2 linked regions of the Aureispira sp. CCB-E genome follow. The protein of the gene in region 1 interacts with the protein of each later gene in a pairwise test. Links are inferred from orthologs where the notes say so. Each region holds a gene or a part of one and is shown on either strand. Other genes may lie near its edges.

Region 1 (7,100 bases):
TATTACGAATTGGCGATTAACAACGGTGCCAAAACTAGCCATATTATGCTCTGTTATTTAGCTTCCTTACAAGAAAAATATACTGCTAACTCAACATTAGAAATACACAAAACACAAATTATTACTCATTATAATCAAATTTATCAGGAACAGCCGCATCAAGATATTCTTTACAATTTAGCCTCTTTTTATCAACACGATTTGAATGATAAATTAGCTGCAATAGAAACATGGAAACGCTGCATTCAGCTTTACCCTAAGTTTAATCGTGCTATTTTTGCATTGGCTCATTTTCTGTTTGAAGAAAACAAATGGGAAGAAGCCAAAAATTTCGCTTTGAAGAGTTTACACCTTACCCTATCTAGTGTTTATTATAATTTAGATGAAACATATTATCTATTAGGAGCTATTGAATGGAAAGGCTTTCAGAACTTGCCAGCAGCAGAGACTTACTTTGAAAAAGCATTGGAAGAAAATGAATTTTACTACCAACCTCTACAAGCACTGATGGAATTATCCTTAGAAAATGAGGAGTATACGAAAGCCATTCGATGGCACAAACTTGCCTTACAAGAAAGCCCTTTTGATATTCCATTAATGCTACAAATAGCTGAATTATACCTTGAAGTTTATGATTTGGAACAAGCAAGACTGTACTATTCTGAAATATTGGAACTCAATGCTGCTTATCCGCCCGCTTTAGAAGGTTTGAAAAAAATAGAACAATTATGATTTCTGAGTCATAACCCTCAACTGATAGAAACCTAGTTATTCTAAATGCCTTACTCTCCTTCTTTTTTGATAAAATCTGAATTTAAAGGTGGATTTGGGGGGTTATTTTCTATTGCTTTATACTCAATTAATGATGTGGTGATTAGAACCAGCATTGGGCTTAAAACTAGATTTACTAATATAAAAAGAATGGGTGTTAAAACAATTTCACCAAAATCACTTCCAAAAATAAATCGGAAGCTCTCCATCAGACCATAAACAAAAAAGGACTGAAACTCTTGAATTAATGCAAACAAGATAATCGCTAAGAAAAATGCTTCTACCATCAGTTCAAAAAAAGGAATATTTTTATCCATTAACTGCCTGATTACAAACAACAAAATCAAGGCGACAGAAAAATTGCCCACAATTTCAACAAATCCTCCTACAGACATAAAAAAAGTATAACTTCCTAATGTATTTTGGTAGGCAAATAATACAAAACAACCGACAACAATTAATCCTCCCAACAACAAAAAGACGCCCATATTTTGAGCTAATGTTTGCCAAAACTTCAAATTACTACGATGGTCTCTTTTTAAGGTTGCTACACATGGTAAGCTAAGTAGCAGTAAATAAGCATAGATATAATGTATGTTATCCAGCTCTGTCAATGTAATTAAAATATGCATATCAAAGAGATAAATTCCTCCTACAATCGACACACCTAAAAATAAACACAGTAATCCAAAGCTAATATAAAAGGCACTGTTTCCAATGTAACTGTCTTTATAGTTATCAACGACCTCCCTAAAGACATAATTAAGCTTCTTGTTCATTCTTAAAATAAATTAGGGTTTGAGAATAAAAAATACCAATCAATGTCAACCAAAGAAAGCTGTATAACAAAATACTTATAAAACCTAACAAAGCATTTATATTGACAACCTCTGCAAAAACGGCAATAATAACGGCTAGTACCGTGCGAATAATTCTGCCAACATACCTCCCAATACTAGGAAGAACAATCGCTCCAACAACAATCCCAATCCATTTCCCATTTGCTTGCCAAAACTGTTCAAATGAAAGCCCTAACCATTTTAGGTACAATAACAACAATAATAAATAGGGTACCATTCCTAAAATCCAGTAATAAGTATACCCTACCAATATTAGTACATCGTACAAGAAGTTGCCAATGAGGTTACCAATTATTTGTATAACAATAAGTAATACAACCATCTGAAAATAACGAATGCGGACACTTTTCTCTATATATTGTAATACTTCTGTTAAACGCCCTTGTTTATGTTCTATTGGTACATCTAGTACATTATCCATACTAGGAGTACTATTCCTTGTACCTGTTTTTGGCAACCCTGTATGATGCCAATACACGCCTAAAAAGAAACTATTTAAAATCGTTAATTCATAAAAAAAACTTCGAGTCATGCCCAACAAGTAGATAATTACACTGTTCTCATTGTCAGAAAAATCTAGTATATCAACATCAACAATAGACTTGAAGCTATAATAATTATTAACATCAAACGCTAATAGCAATACACATTCATGTAAAAAGAAACTTTCTAATAAAGTGACTAAAATAATTTTTGCAATCAAACTTCTCGATTCTACAAGTGCTGCTTTCCAATGTTGAGTTGTTTTATTAAATCCTATTTTTAGGGCTGTTTTCATGTATTACTATTAATTTAGTAGTTAGCTACGCTGCTACTTCGTGGTCGTTAATTAGCTCCCTACGGTCGTGAACTCGCATAGCTCGGTTCGCTGCTACTGCGTGGTTTCAACGAACTATTGTTAATTATAACGTTATGATTTTCCTAACCTTTAAATTTTCATGGCATTAATTTCCTTATCGAACAGCTTAATAAGCCTATTTCAAGACTACTTTTTGCATCATTCTTGTTCCTCCGCCTGCCACCTGTATGTGGTAAACCCCTGATGTCAAATCAGAAAGGTTTAATTTATAATTTCCACCAATCACATTTTCATCCCATAGCTGCCCTACTTCTTGTCCTAAAGCATTGTACACCGTAATAACAAGAGCTGCTTGTTTGGGCAACTGGACATCAACATTTAATTGACCTGTTGTTGGATTGGGATATATATTTAGGTTGCCTTTAGTTTGGTTTAAGGTTGTTACGTTTAGTCCAGGCGTATTCGTAATGTTAATATCATCTACGTACAAATTATTTTCATAATCGCAAACATGCTCAAATTGAATTTGAACATTAGAGGCATTCTTATAAACCGACAAATCAATGGTTTCCTTCCTCCAATCTCCAGTCGTTGGAACAAATTCCGAGGCTTGCAGATTGGCAACAGTTGCTAAAGCAGTGCCTGCTTTTTCATAGATTTTCGTCCAAGTCTGCCCACAGTCATCAGAAGCCCAAAGACGCAAAGTATCACTAAAACCAGAGGCAGAATACAAGGCATAGGCTAATTCAAACGTCATGGTTACCGTAGATGAATTGCTCATATTAAGAGCAGGCAGTGAAATCCAATCCTTTTCACCATTGGCAGGATAATCCCAATTATCCATAAACATAGAAGCACCTCCTGTTTTTGATGCCACTGTTGTTCGTGCCCAAGTAACATCATTATCAGGGTTAGATGCGCTCCAACCTACAGCAGGAAAAGTAGCTCCTTCAAAACCTTCTGAAAACGGTAAGGCTAGTCCTCCAACAGAGACCGTAAAAGGCGTTGAGTTTTGGTCGTTATTCGAGTCTCCATCTGCATTGCCATTGGGCAAGGAAGTCCAAACGGTTATCATATGAGCACCATTTGTTACTGTTTGTTGTGGCAACTGAACCAAAGCCGTTTGTGTTGTTGGCAAATTTCCTGTCCAGTTTTGAGTCATCACCATGCCCCCATCAATTTGGTAGTTAATTACAGCAGAAGTCAAGGGAGATGCTCCATAATTTTTAATGGTCACCTCTGGTACAAAAGAATTCGTACACATTGCTCCACTAGGATGGTTAATGGCATAAATTCCAGCATCATGGCTAGCAATAACACAAGCTTGTGATGTCAATAAGCCAGGTCGAGCAACAGCAATAGCAGCTCTCATCCTAGTTTTTTGTCCAGCAGTAAACGAATTCATACAATTGTCATTCACATAATCCATAAAGTTCATAAACATATCAGCAGATCCACAAGACGTAGCAGGGTGTGTGGGGCAACCACTGTATGCTTGATCTTGCAAAGGAGTATCGGTCACTCCATCATCTTGATTGCAGCCTCCATTTCCTGGTCCCCAAACATGTTGCAAATTCAACCAATGTCCTACTTCATGAGTAGTTGTTCGACCTCCATTATAAGGTGCTGTTGCTCCTGTTTTACCAAAATATTGATATCCAATAACAACTCCATCGGCACCATTAGGTGCACTTCCGGGCGTGTACGTGAATCCCAAAACTCCACCGCCAAGTTCGCAAACCCATATATTTAAGTATTTATTGGGGTCCCATATATCGATCCCTCCTGCCGCTGTGGAGTAATAAGCACTACCATTGCCAATATTATTAACAGACGTTTGAGTTCGTGTAATCCCTGTTGTTGCATTATTGTTAGGATCTTTGGTCGCTAGACAAAACTCAATCTCTGTATCGGCGACAACCCCAGCAAAGGTAGTAGGAACATTACTTGCATCGGCGTTTGTCCTTCTATAATCTTCATTCAAAACCTGCAATTGTTCATAAACTCGTTGGTCTGAAATATTCTGTGCCGCTGTTCGGTATACGATGTGTACCACAACAGGAATAGTATAAACAGGTGGTGCATTTCTCCCTTTAAATGCAAGCTTTTCTTGCTCTATGTAGCGATTGATTCTTGCTTCTGTCACAGCCTTTCGTTTTCTAAGAACAGCATTTTTTTGAATAGCTTCTGCTACTTTTTCATTGGTAAAACAACGAGTAACTTTCTTAGACTCTGCTGCCAAAGTAGCAACAACATCGTTTGGCTGCCCCCACAATGAGAACGTCTGTAGGAATAGAATGCAAATAACTGGGAATAACTTTTCCATAAAATGCTCTGTTTAACAGTCGATAAGTAATTAATAAATGGTGGTCTATATATGGTTATTTTTTACAAAATAAGCTTTTTCATTCCAATAGCCTTTCTTTATCAAGCATTTTTTGACTTTAATACATTCTAAAAAGCTATTTTTTGTTCAAAAAAAAAGGTTGCTACCAATTGGCAACAACCTTTAATTTTTATTTTATTAGATTCTTTTTAACCTACCAATTCAGTTACTTTATCAGCAGCCTCTTGTAGAGTTACAGCAGAATGTACATCCAGCCCAGAATCGTCGATTAATTGCTTAGCGATTTCTGCATTAGTTCCTTGTAAACGTACAATGATTGGAACATTGATATCACCAATATTTTGGTAAGCATCAACAACACCTTGTGCCACACGGTCACAACGAACAATTCCACCAAAAATATTAATCAAAATTGCCTTTACATTTTCGTCTTTCAAAATGATACGGAAAGCAGTTTCAACACGCTTTGCATCAGCAGTACCTCCTACATCTAGGAAGTTAGCAGGCTCGCCACCACATAATTTGATAATATCCATCGTAGACATTGCCAAACCAGCACCATTTACCATACAACCTACGTTTCCATCCAACTTAATAAAGCTTAAGCCATGTTCTTTAGCTTCTACCTCAGCAGGATCTTCTTCGTGTACATCACGTAGAGCCGCCAAGTCTGGATGACGGAACAATGCATTTTCATCTAGAGAAGCCTTAGAGTCAGCAGCAACAATTTTGTTATCTGAAGTTTTCAAACAAGGATTGATTTCTACCAAAGAAGCATCAGCTCCTACAAAAGCTTTATATGTTGCCGCAACAAATTTTGTCATTGCTTTGAATGCATCTCCTTCAAGACCTAAATTGCTTGCAATATTACGTGTTTGGTACGCTTGCAAACCTAAATGAGGGTGAATATATTCTTTATGTACCAAATGTGGCGTTTCTTCTGCTACTTTCTCGATATCCATACCACCTTCCGTAGAATATACGATTACATTACATTTACGCTCTCTGTCCATCAAGATAGAATAGTAAAATTCGTTCACATCCATGTTACCATCCGCATCTGGATAATAAACATCCTCTGTAATTAGAATCTTGCGAACCAATTTACCCTCACCATCCATTCCACCAGGAGTTTGAGGTGTTTTTAACATCATACCTAAGATATTACCAGCATGTGTTTTTAATTCGTCCATGTTTTTGGCCAACTTAACTCCACCGCCTTTTCCGCGTCCTCCAGCGTGGATTTGCGCTTTAACAACACACCAACTAGTGCCTGTTTCTTCTTTTAATTTAGCAAATGCAGTTTCGATATCGTCTAGATTTTCAACGACAACACCGCGTTGGATAGGCACGCCATAACTAGCTAATAGTTCTTTGGCTTGATATTCATGCAGATTCATTGTGTAATGATTGAATGTTATTATAATAATGTTTCAATTGCTCAAATCTAAAAGTTTTTCTAAGCTTATTCAAATTAGTATAAAGGTTTTTCTAAGAATACTCTATTCATTTTTATTTTTTGGTCATTTATATCCACCTTTCTTTAATTTAAAGCTCTAGCAATCAAACTTCAATCTACTTTTGTTCCATCTTTTTCCTTTTGCATTCAACATTTCTACGATTTATGAATGTCATTGCATTGAATATAAAAAGCCAGCAGTACAAAATATATTTTCAGGATTATACTTGCTGCTGGCTATACGAATAGAATCATTTAAAAATGATTCTAACTAAATTTTAAAGGTCACTACGCTTCAAAATTTAGAAGCAAATTACACATCTTTAATTTTGGAGTTAAAAGCAAGTGCTTTTATTCCTCAATAATTGATCACTATCTATTCAGTAGTTCAAAGATAGCCTAGCTATTTTACTTTGGTCTTAACAAAAGATAACGCTGCTCTACTTTTTAGAGATTGTCAAGAAAAAAGCAGTTTGTATGGAACGATTCCTTAATATCAGGCTCAAAATTTGGAGAAAAATAGGAATAAAGCTAACTTTCATATTAGTCATTCGTAAAATGAATAGAAAGTCATTTACAAATTTTGTACAATACATTCTTTTACAAAAAACATCCTTTAATTAATAGGCATAATTAAACAAATGCTCTAATAGTTGAAGATGCTCAACATGGTTTTAGCAGGCTATTGCCATTTTATCAAGCAAAAAAAATACTTTATTAAAAAAAGTAATTCGTTGATTGTTTCATAAACAGCTCTGTGGTTTTATTAAAACAAGCCCATTCAGCTATCAATTTAGTTAGATGCAACTGTTGCTGTGTGGTATTTTAGAAGTGTTGCACAATTGATAATTCAAAGCTTAATAT
Region 2 (9,954 bases), 5.9 Mb from region 1 along the record:
GTTGTTTTTTTAGTTTCTCTTTCTTTACTTTTTGAGTTCTTTTTTATTTAGTAAATTTCCTTCCAATTCTGTTTTTTGAACAAACTCGTTGGAATCGTTTCACAACCATCTCAAATGACTAATAAGTGGCAAAATTTCAACCAACTTAAGCCCTTCCAATCAAAATAAGAAAACCGCAAAACCTATTACTTTACCTTACCTTCCTTTTATTTATTTTTTGCCTTGTAATACAATACCGAACATTTCTCATCTTGAAAAATTTGCTGGCTACGTTTTTGAATATCCAAAGCAGTAATGGCATTATATTTTGCTTTTTCCTCATTAATCATTGCCGCATCTCCTAGTATCTCATAATATCCTAGATTGATTGCCTTGTGCAAATTATTCAATTCACTAAATTCAATATTGTGTTCAGTTCGATTCCGAAATTTTTCCACAGCTTTGGCAGGCAATAAAGTATTCTTAAGCTTTTCTAGCTCTTTCCAAATCGCCTTTTCTGCTTCTTCAAATGTTGCCTCATCCGATAATTTTCCTTCAATAATCATTAAACCAGTATCAATAGAAGCCGTAATATAGGCATCAATAGACGAAAACAATTCCTGTTCTTTCACCAAGTTTTGATACAGTTGCGAAGCATCGCCTTCTGCCAACACATCGGTTATAAAATCATCTACATAATAATCATTGTGGTTGCGTTCTGCGCTATGAAACACCAAATACAAAGCATTTAAAGGAACATTAGCAGCGACCTCAATCACTCGTTTCTCTGTTTGTAACGGTTCGTAAGGCGACTTTATCTTATTTACCTTTCCTTGCTCAATATCTCCAAACCATTTTTGAGTCAGCCTTAAAGCCTGTTCAGGTTCTACATTTCCACAGATACTCAATACAGCATTGTTAGGACAGTAAAAGCGATCAAAAAAAGCCTTTACATCTTCCAAAGTTGCATCCTCAATGTGTTGTGGCACCTGTCCTATCGTAGGAATTCGGTAAGGATGTACTCGGTAAGCCATAGGTCCTATATGATGCCAAATATCGCCATAAGGTTCGTTTAAACAGCTCTCTTTAAATTCTTCTAATACCACTTTTTTTTCTCGCTCCAAAGCCTTTGCATCTAGGTTAAGATGCAACATTCGATCGGCTTCCAACCAGAGGGCTGTTTCGAGGTTTTGATAAGGCATATATTCATAATAAACGGTCATATCTTGGTTGGTAAAAGCATTGTTTTCACCTCCTGCTTGTTGAATATAATCATCAAAGCTCAAAGCGTGCTTTGAACCTCCAAACATCAAATGTTCAAACAAGTGTGCAAAACCAGACTTTCCCTCTTCTTCGTCTTTTGTCCCTACATTGTAGGTAATACAAACGGAAACCAGTGGGGTACTTTTATCTTGGTGTACCAACAGCTTCAAGCCGTTATCCAATTGATATCGTGTAAATTCCATTCTTTATTATTCGTTCTTTTTCTTTAAATGAGAACCACTACTTTTTATATTGAAGCATAAAACAACTAAAGTGTCAAAAAGATTGCAAAATTAGTTAAATTTGTGATAAGGTCTATTCTTCTGTGGAGAATAAGCACTTTTTATCAAACTTAATAGTTTGCTAAATAACCTTATAAAGTGTGTGACTATTTTTGCTGGGCAAATTAACAGAACCTAAAAACTCTACTTAATCACTAGCAATCAATAATTTAAACTCTATCAAACCTATTTTATAATCGTTATGTCTAATACCTTGAAATAATGAATAAACACTTAGCTACTTTTTTAGAAAAATCCGAGGAAAAAGCGTTTTCAAAAGAGCACCGAAAGCGTCTTAAATTTAATATGGGGAAATACCATACCAAAGTAGCTATAGGCAAACAGCAGTTTGAAAACTTAGAGCAGGCAAGGCAATTGGCTAAAAACATCAAAGCAAAAACAATTCAAAATTTACCTGCTCTCCTAGAAGAATTTGAAGCAAAGTTTACGGCTCGTGGAGGAAAAGTTATTTGGGCAGAAGATATCGAAGAAGCACAAAAGGCGATTACCCAAATCATGAAAGAAAAAGCAGCAAAAATTGTTGTTAAGTCTAAATCCATGATTACAGAAGAAATAAAACTAAACCATCTATTAGAAGAACAAGGTATTGAAGTTCTAGAAACTGATTTAGGAGAATTTATTGTTCAAGTCAAAGGAGAAACACCTTATCATATTGTTACTCCTGCCATGCATTTGTCTAAAGAAGATATTGCTGATTTGTTTCACGAAAAATTCCAAACCGCTCCAGATGCAAGCCCCGAAGCACTAACAGCTTATGTTCGCCAAGTTTTACGAGAACGTTTCACACAAGCAGACATTGGTATTTCTGGAGGCAACTTCCTTTTGGCAGATACAGGTTCTATGGTCTTGGTAGAAAATGAAGGTAATGGGCGTTTAGCAACAACGCTTCCCAAAACACATATTGCTATTATCGGAATTGAAAAAATGATTCCCTCAATAGAAGATTTAGATCTATTTTTGCCTTTGTTGGCAACGTTTGGTACAGGACAAAATACCACTGTCTACAATACTATTTTGAGCGGTCCTAAGCAAGCACATGAAGTAGATGGTCCCGAAGATATGTATGTTATTTTGCTTGATAATGGACGCAGCGAAGTTATGGGCGATGAGTACATGCGAGAGTCGATGTATTGTATTCGTTGTGGCTCTTGCCTCAACAATTGTCCTGTCTATCAAACCATTGGTGGACATACTTATGATAGCCCTTATAGTGGTCCTATTGGTGCAGTTATTAGTCCTCATCTAAAAATCGGAAAATTTGAAGACAATGTCCATTTAAGCCAAGCGTCTTCTTTATGTGGCAGTTGTACAGAAAACTGCCCTGTCAACATCAACCTTCATCAAATGCTATTATACAATCGTTCTTTTGAAGAAGCAGAAAATTTGCGCCCAAAAGAAGAACAGCTGATGTGGCGGGCTTGGCGAACAGCAATGTTGAATAGGTCGTTGATGAATGCTCCTGCTTTTAGCAAAAACTTGGTTGGCAACTTGTTCTTGAGCAAAATGTGGGGCGATCGCAGAGAGTTTCCCAAGTTTCCCAAACATACTTTCAATCAGCTTTGGAAAAAAGGAAAAGTATAAACTATTTTAGTTCGATCACCAACAAACAACGGTTTCTATTCCTATCCATTTCAAGGTATTAATTATGCTTTTTTGAAAAAAAAGCGTATTTTGGGAAACTATGTGGAATAAATTAGGGTATATTAATACTATACTATATAGTTTTGTCAACTATTATGATAATTATAAATAGTTGAGTTTTCACATTACTTCGTAGTTTATTCAACAACAATCGCTTTAACAAATCCTAGAATACTATCGTGTTTTGTAAATCATGGCTCCTATTCAATGCTGTCATTTGTAAAATATTGGTAATAAATTCAACTTAAATACAACATCACCGTGGAAAACGAAAATGAATACTTAGAAGAAGAAGTTGACCAACAGGAAGAAGTTCCTACAGCGACACCAGAGCAATTAGCTGTATTTAACAGCGAATTGATGCCTCAAATTGACGCACTCTATAATTTTGCTTTTCACCTTTGTTACAACGAAGATGATGCAAATGACTTGGTTCAAGAAACTTATTTAAAGGCATTTAGATTCATAGATAAGTACATTCAAGGAACTAATGCGAAGGCTTGGTTGTTTAAGATATTGAAGAACGCTTTTATCAACCAATATCGTAAGAAAAGCAAACGACCAACACAGGTAGACTATGAGGAAATTGCAACCTATCACGATAGTGAAGACGCAAGCTATGTAGATTTCTTCGACTTGAGAGAAGATATTTTTCAAGGTATGATGGGCGATGAAGTCACCAATGCTATTAATGCATTGCCTATTGATTTCAGAACTGTCATTCTACTTTGTGACATTGAAGGCTTCACTTATGAAGAAATATCTAAAATAATTGATATTCCTATCGGAACTGTCCGATCTAGGTTGCATCGTGCTAGAAACATGCTTAAAGAGCGTTTAACAGATTATGCACAATCCATGGGTTATAAAGATAAACGTGGACAAAAAAAATAAAAATTGAACAATTTATGACAGAAAATGTTACTTATTGGCACAGTAATAGTTTATCAGTAAAGCAACATTTTCTGTTTATTAAATTTATTAACCATAAACATTTCGCAGTTCTACTCCTACTTTTCTATTTAAAGTACAAACAATCATCTAGAGTAGAAACTGTTATTGAAAAATCTATTTAGTTCTATTTATATTTTAAAATTAAGTATTATGAAAACATCTGGCAATCCAGGGGAATTCCAAAGAAGATTAGTAATGTATCTTGATGGAGCCCTATCCAACCAAGAATCGCGTGAATTTTTAACAGACGTCAAAAATTCTCCTGAACAACTCGCTAAATTGCAAAAAGAGAAATCATTCCGTGAATTCCTTCGCAAAAAAGTTAATCGTCGTAGTGTTTCTCCAGCACTTATTAACAGCATTAAATCAAAGATTAACTCCTCTCTCTAAGTATTAAAATACACTAATCAATTTCACCCCTCGTCTGAGTTTCTTATTCCCTCGTTCTGGTATTATCATTTACCCAACAACACGAAATTCATTCAACTACAGGAATAAATAGACGTTATTTTTCTAACAATTCGCTCCCTGTATAGTGTTATAATAGCCGATTGTTATATAAGTAACCGACTTACTAAATAGGATATATTATACTCCTCAAAATTGGAGTAATGAATTACAAGAAGGAATCAATCCACCATTTGGATTGGTTCCTTTTGCTATCTGTGTAATAGGGGATTTTTAACCTCATTATAAAGCTATGCTATTCTTAGCATAAACAAAAAGCCACTTTGGGAGTTTCCAAAGTGGCTTTCTTTATAATAAAGCTATACTTGCTTGAGTTAGCTTATGCTTTTACAGATTCTAGTGCTTTTACCATTGTAGCTCCAATATCAGCAGGAGAATCTACAACCAAAACACCACACTCACGCAAAATGCGTTTCTTAGCAGCAGCAGTATCGTCTGCGCCACCAACGATAGCACCAGCGTGCCCCATTGTACGACCAACAGGAGCCGTTTCACCAGCAATAAATCCAACAACAGGCTTCGTACCATGTTCTTTGATCCAACGAGCAGCTTGAGCCTCTAAATTTCCTCCAATTTCACCAATCATCACGATACCCTCTGTTTCAGGGTCAGCCATCAATAATTCAACTGCTTCTTTTGTTGTCGTTCCAATAATTGGATCACCACCGATACCAATTGCCGTTGTTACTCCCAAACCAGCTTTTACAATTTGGTCAGCAGCCTCGTACGTTAGCGTACCTGATTTAGATACAATTCCAATTTTACCTTTTTTGAAGATAAACCCAGGCATAATACCTACTTTTGCTTCTTCAGCTGTAATAATACCAGGGCAGTTTGGTCCAATCAAGCGAACATTTTTGTCCTCGATAAAAGCTTTTACTTTTACCATATCTTGAACTGGAATTCCTTCCGTGATACAGATAATTACTTTGATTCCTGCATCTGCAGCTTCTAATACAGCATCTGCAGCAAAGCGAGGAGGAACAAAGATAATAGAAGTATCTGCACCAGTTTTGGCAACAGCATCAGCTACAGTTCCAAAAACAGGACGGTCCAAGTGTGTTTGACCACTTTTACCTGGAGTAACACCACCTACTACATTAGTGCCATATTCAATCATTTGGCTTGCATGAAAAGTCCCTTCCTTTCCTGTAAAACCTTGTACAATGATTTTAGAATCTTTGTTGACTAGTACAGACATTTTTTTTCTTTATTTATAAGATTATTAATTGAATTGTATAGTGTGCCAAATTTACAAATTACCTAGTGTAGAACAAAATTATCCCTCCCTTTTTGATAAGGTAGCTTATTAATTTTTTTTATTTTTCAATCACAAAAACTTCTTCATCTGGCTTTTTCATGTAATAATGTTCTCTAGCAAACTTTTCTCTGGTTTTATCATCCGTAAAAAGTTCTTTATTATCTTTTTCCGCTTGGCTTATTTCGGTTTGATAATAATCCTTTTTTGATTGCAATTCTTGCAAGGTTGCTTGTAATCGATATTGAGAGATAATGCTATTGTTATCAAAGAAGAACATCCAAACCACAAATAAAGCTGTTACGACAATAAATTTATTGCGCATTGGTGCTGGAATATCTTCTAATAATAATTCTAATTTGGTTGGTTTTTTTGCCATTTTTTCGGTAATCCATTAAAACTAAAAAAAGACATAAAACAAACCACCTGTTTGCTCTATGTCTTCAAATATAAGATAATTATTTTTCTTTTCTAATTCGAACCTGTTATTTCATTTTTAGTTCTGTTGTTGGATTCGTTCTCAACAAATTAAGAAAATCACGAACCGCAGTAAACGAAACTAATTTATCCTTGAAGTGAGACAGAACAACAATCGCTTCTTTTTCTGTTGCCTCCAAATGATTCAAGATATTCATTAAATGCATTTTCATATGACCTTGTTGAATTCCTGTTGTTACCAAGGAGCGAACAGCAGCAAAATTTTGTGCTAAGCCTGTTGCTGCAATCACCATCATCAGTTCTTCTGCCGAAGGATTACCTAACATTTCCAGAGAACGCTTGGCCAACGGATGCAAAGAAGTCAAACCACCTACTGTTCCTATTGCTAGTGGAATGTCTAGCCAAAACTTAAACATGCCATCCTCTACTTTAGCAGACGACAAGCTTTTGTAACTTCCATCTCGTGCAGCATACGTATGACCACAAGACTCAATTGCTCGGAAATCATTTCCTGTCGCTAATGCCACGGCATCAATTCCATTAAAAATTCCTTTGTTATGTGTGGTGGCTCTATGCACATCAATATGTGCTATTTTGAGCGCTTTATCAAATTTATATGCAAAAGTAGCCGCATCAATATTACCATTATCAAATGTCCCCAAATCTTCCACAGGGCATTCTACCCAAGCACGCACCAAACACTCTGGTGTATAATTTGATAAAATAGCCATGATAACCGTCACCTCTTTTTCTTCGTCAGAAAAACTCTCTTGCTCACTCATAAAAGCACGCAATGAACGAGAAGCCTCCTCTAAACAAGAGTTGATAAAGTTGGCTCCCATTGAGTCACAGGTCTCAAAAGTCATTTTTAGCTGATAATAGTTCGCCTCTAAATGCGTCATATTGACCAACTCTATTTCCGAAATTCCACCACCACGCTCTCGCATATTGGAGGTGATGTGTGCCGTATCGTCCAAAATACGTTCTTTCAACTCCGAAAAACGATTGTACAGTTTGGTATAATCTCCCTTCCAATCAAAATGTACTTGACCAATTTTATGCGTAGCAATAATTTCAGCTTTAAATCCGCCTCTTTTTAGCCAAAATTTAGCTGCTGCCGAAGCCGCTGCTACAACAGAAGACTCTTCAATCACCATCGGCACACAATATAGTTTTCCATTGATTTCCAAATTAGGAACCACACCGTAAGGCAAATAAAAATTACTTACTGTATTTTCGCTAAAGTCGTCGAAAATTTTCTGTTTCTGTGGATCACCATACCAAAAACTTTTTAGTTCGCGTGCAACTTCTTCTGGATTGATAAAGAAGTTTTCTACCAACCAGCGAATTTTTCCTCGTTTGGATAGTTTTGAGAATCCCGATACTATTGTTGGCTTTTTCATATTGGTTTTGTTTTTAAAACCTTGAATTGTAATTAAAATTGATGTTGAACTCCAGTTCTATTTTGAAAATAGACTAACAACTAACTACAATTCATTACTTTACTGTTAAATATTTTTTTGCTAGTTTCAATCCTTCTATTTGAGTAGAAACATAGTCGTATAATTCTTTGTAATCACCTCGTGCATGCTTCAAAAATGCAGATGCTTGACCATAAATCGCAGGCGAAGATAGTTTATTTATTAGATAATACCCGTCTAAAAAGTCCTTAATTCCTCCAGAAATAATAACTTCTTTACAAAGTGCTCGCTCCCCTAAATCGTTCATTATCTGATTTGTCATCAAAACCATTTCCTCTGCACTATGCCCTACATTGGCTAATTTAGAGTAAATCTCTTGTTTTTGGGCATCCGAGCGCAACAATTCTAACTTTGCAAAATTGGTGCCTCCATTGGCAGCAAAATCTACTGCCATAATAGGCAATTGAAACAATGCCTCCAAACTCTTATACCCCATGCCTTGACCTACTTCTTTAACAATGATATTCAAATCAGGAAACGCATCAAGCACTCGTTTTATGGTATCAATTGGCGGGTACTTAAAGTGATCGCCTTCTGGCTGCAACCATTCTTGAAAAGGATTGACATGGATAATCAAACCATCTGCTTTTAATTTATGAATTAGGTCGCTAATTAAGACGGATTTTTGCTCATCAAACAATTGTTCTAATTGAGCAATTCCCAAATTAGCATACAAAGGCAAATCATCTCCAATAATGGCACGTACATCAAAATCTTGTAAATATTGATCGCTTGTCAATAAGCCTCGACAAGATCCCAATCCCATTCCAAAACCAAAGTCTCGTGCAACTCTCGCTAAGTTATGGTTAATTACATTTGCATATTCTGTGCCACCAGTCATGCTTGACACCCACAAAGGTGTTTGCATCGTTTTACCCAAAAAAGTAAAAGAATGTTGATCTTCAGCAGTTGGATGACCAGCTAATAGTGGTTCGTAATAAAATCGATCATCTAAACTAGTGCGTTCAATTTGAGATTTGAACGCCAATTGTATGTGATCTTGTTTTCGAGAAGATGCTGTTAAATCTCTGTCCATATATGGTTGCTTTGATAAACCATTTTTCATAAGCAAGCGGTATTAAATTAAGGATTTGGGGTTTCATCTTATTTGGTTCTACTAATTAGCAGCGCAGCTAACTATTGCTAATTGAATACTGCAATTTAAAGTTTTTGTTTCATAACTTTCAATAAAAAGTGAAAACTATTTTATTTTTCACAAAAATACAAATTAAGCAGCCTTGCAAAACCTAGAACAGAAGAAAGTGATTAATGTTTAGCAAAAAGTTAAAACAGTATATTACATATATATGTACGCACTTACATTTTATAATGTTGTGTTTTTTCTTTTATTTTAATCCTTATGCTTCCTTTTTTAACGTTTTGTTTGGTTTACCTTAGATAAACAGGACGTTTTAGCCTTATTATCATAGAAGTAAACGATACGCCAATTGGTTGTCATAATAATTATTACAACTAGTTATAGACGAACAATTTACTGAAACATTATGACCAACACCAAGTAATTACTCATAACGCAACGCTTCGATAGGGTCTAATTTAGAGGCTTTTACAGCTGGATATAATCCCGAAACGATTCCAACAATAAAACAGAGAGAAAAGCCGAGTGCAATCCAAGCCCAAGGAACAACAAAAGCTCCTCCTACCATATAAGTTACCCCATTGCCTGCTATAATACCAAATACGATGCCTACAAAGCCACCAATTTGACAGATCACAATCGCTTCTACTAAAAATTGCACTAAAATGGTGCGTCGAGTTGCTCCAAGAGATTTACAAATCCCTATTTCTCTAGTTCGCTCGGTGACAGAAACCAGCATAATATTCATCAATCCTATCGCCGCTCCTAATAAGGTGATAAGACCAATAAAAATAGCCGCCATCTGCAAAGTTGCTGTGTTTTCAACGATTAAGGAAATCAAGCCATCGCTTTTTTCTAGTTCAAAATCGGACTCTTCTCCTATTTTAATTTTTCGAACACGTCGAAAAACCCCTTCGGCTTCAGCCATAGCGGGATCAATGTTTAAGGCATCCGTTACCATTACTGATAAATTATAAGAACTGGTTTGAGAACCAAAGTACTTACGGAGTGTTTGCAAAGGAACAATAACCATTTTGTCTCCACTGAAAGTCATACTTGACCCTTTCTCTT

What was found.
Region 2: the proteins of sucC (region 1) and sucD interact in binary tests that used the Escherichia coli proteins (3 or more experiments, as listed by UniProt). The link is inferred for Aureispira sp. CCB-E from one-to-one orthologs.

Annotation. Positions count from the first base shown.
Region 1 is NZ_CP133671.1:1,273,302-1,280,401, reverse strand. The notes cover bases 4,072-7,017. They hold sucC (ADP-forming succinate--CoA ligase subunit beta), read right to left. Parts: upstream 6,178-7,017; coding sequence 4,966-6,177; downstream 4,072-4,965. Other genes in these bases: QP953_RS04800 (M43 family zinc metalloprotease), read right to left, coding at 4,072-4,756. In the rest of the region: QP953_RS04815 (hypothetical protein), read left to right, coding at 1-732; QP953_RS04810 (hypothetical protein), read right to left, coding at 783-1,550; QP953_RS04805 (hypothetical protein), read right to left, coding at 1,534-2,409; more of QP953_RS04800, read right to left, coding at 2,606-4,071. UniProt on the Escherichia coli protein: Succinyl-CoA synthetase functions in the citric acid cycle (TCA), coupling the hydrolysis of succinyl-CoA to the synthesis of either ATP or GTP and thus represents the only step of substrate-level phosphorylation in the TCA.
Region 2 is NZ_CP133671.1:7,164,853-7,174,806, forward strand. The notes cover bases 3,868-6,709. They hold sucD (succinate--CoA ligase subunit alpha), read right to left. Parts: upstream 5,809-6,709; coding sequence 4,927-5,808; downstream 3,868-4,926. Other genes in these bases: QP953_RS27680 (sigma-70 family RNA polymerase sigma factor), read left to right, coding at 3,868-4,079; QP953_RS27685 (hypothetical protein), read left to right, coding at 4,290-4,529; QP953_RS27695 (septum formation initiator family protein), read right to left, coding at 5,927-6,244; QP953_RS27700 (hydroxymethylglutaryl-CoA reductase, degradative), read right to left, coding at 6,351-6,709. Outside these bases: QP953_RS27670 (pitrilysin family protein), read right to left, coding at 207-1,445; QP953_RS27675 (LutB/LldF family L-lactate oxidation iron-sulfur protein), read left to right, coding at 1,746-3,125; more of QP953_RS27680, read left to right, coding at 3,447-3,867; more of QP953_RS27700, read right to left, coding at 6,710-7,706; QP953_RS27705 (isopentenyl-diphosphate delta-isomerase), read right to left, coding at 7,801-8,820; QP953_RS27710 (ABC transporter permease), read right to left, coding at 9,308-9,954. UniProt on the Escherichia coli protein: Succinyl-CoA synthetase functions in the citric acid cycle (TCA), coupling the hydrolysis of succinyl-CoA to the synthesis of either ATP or GTP and thus represents the only step of substrate-level phosphorylation in the TCA.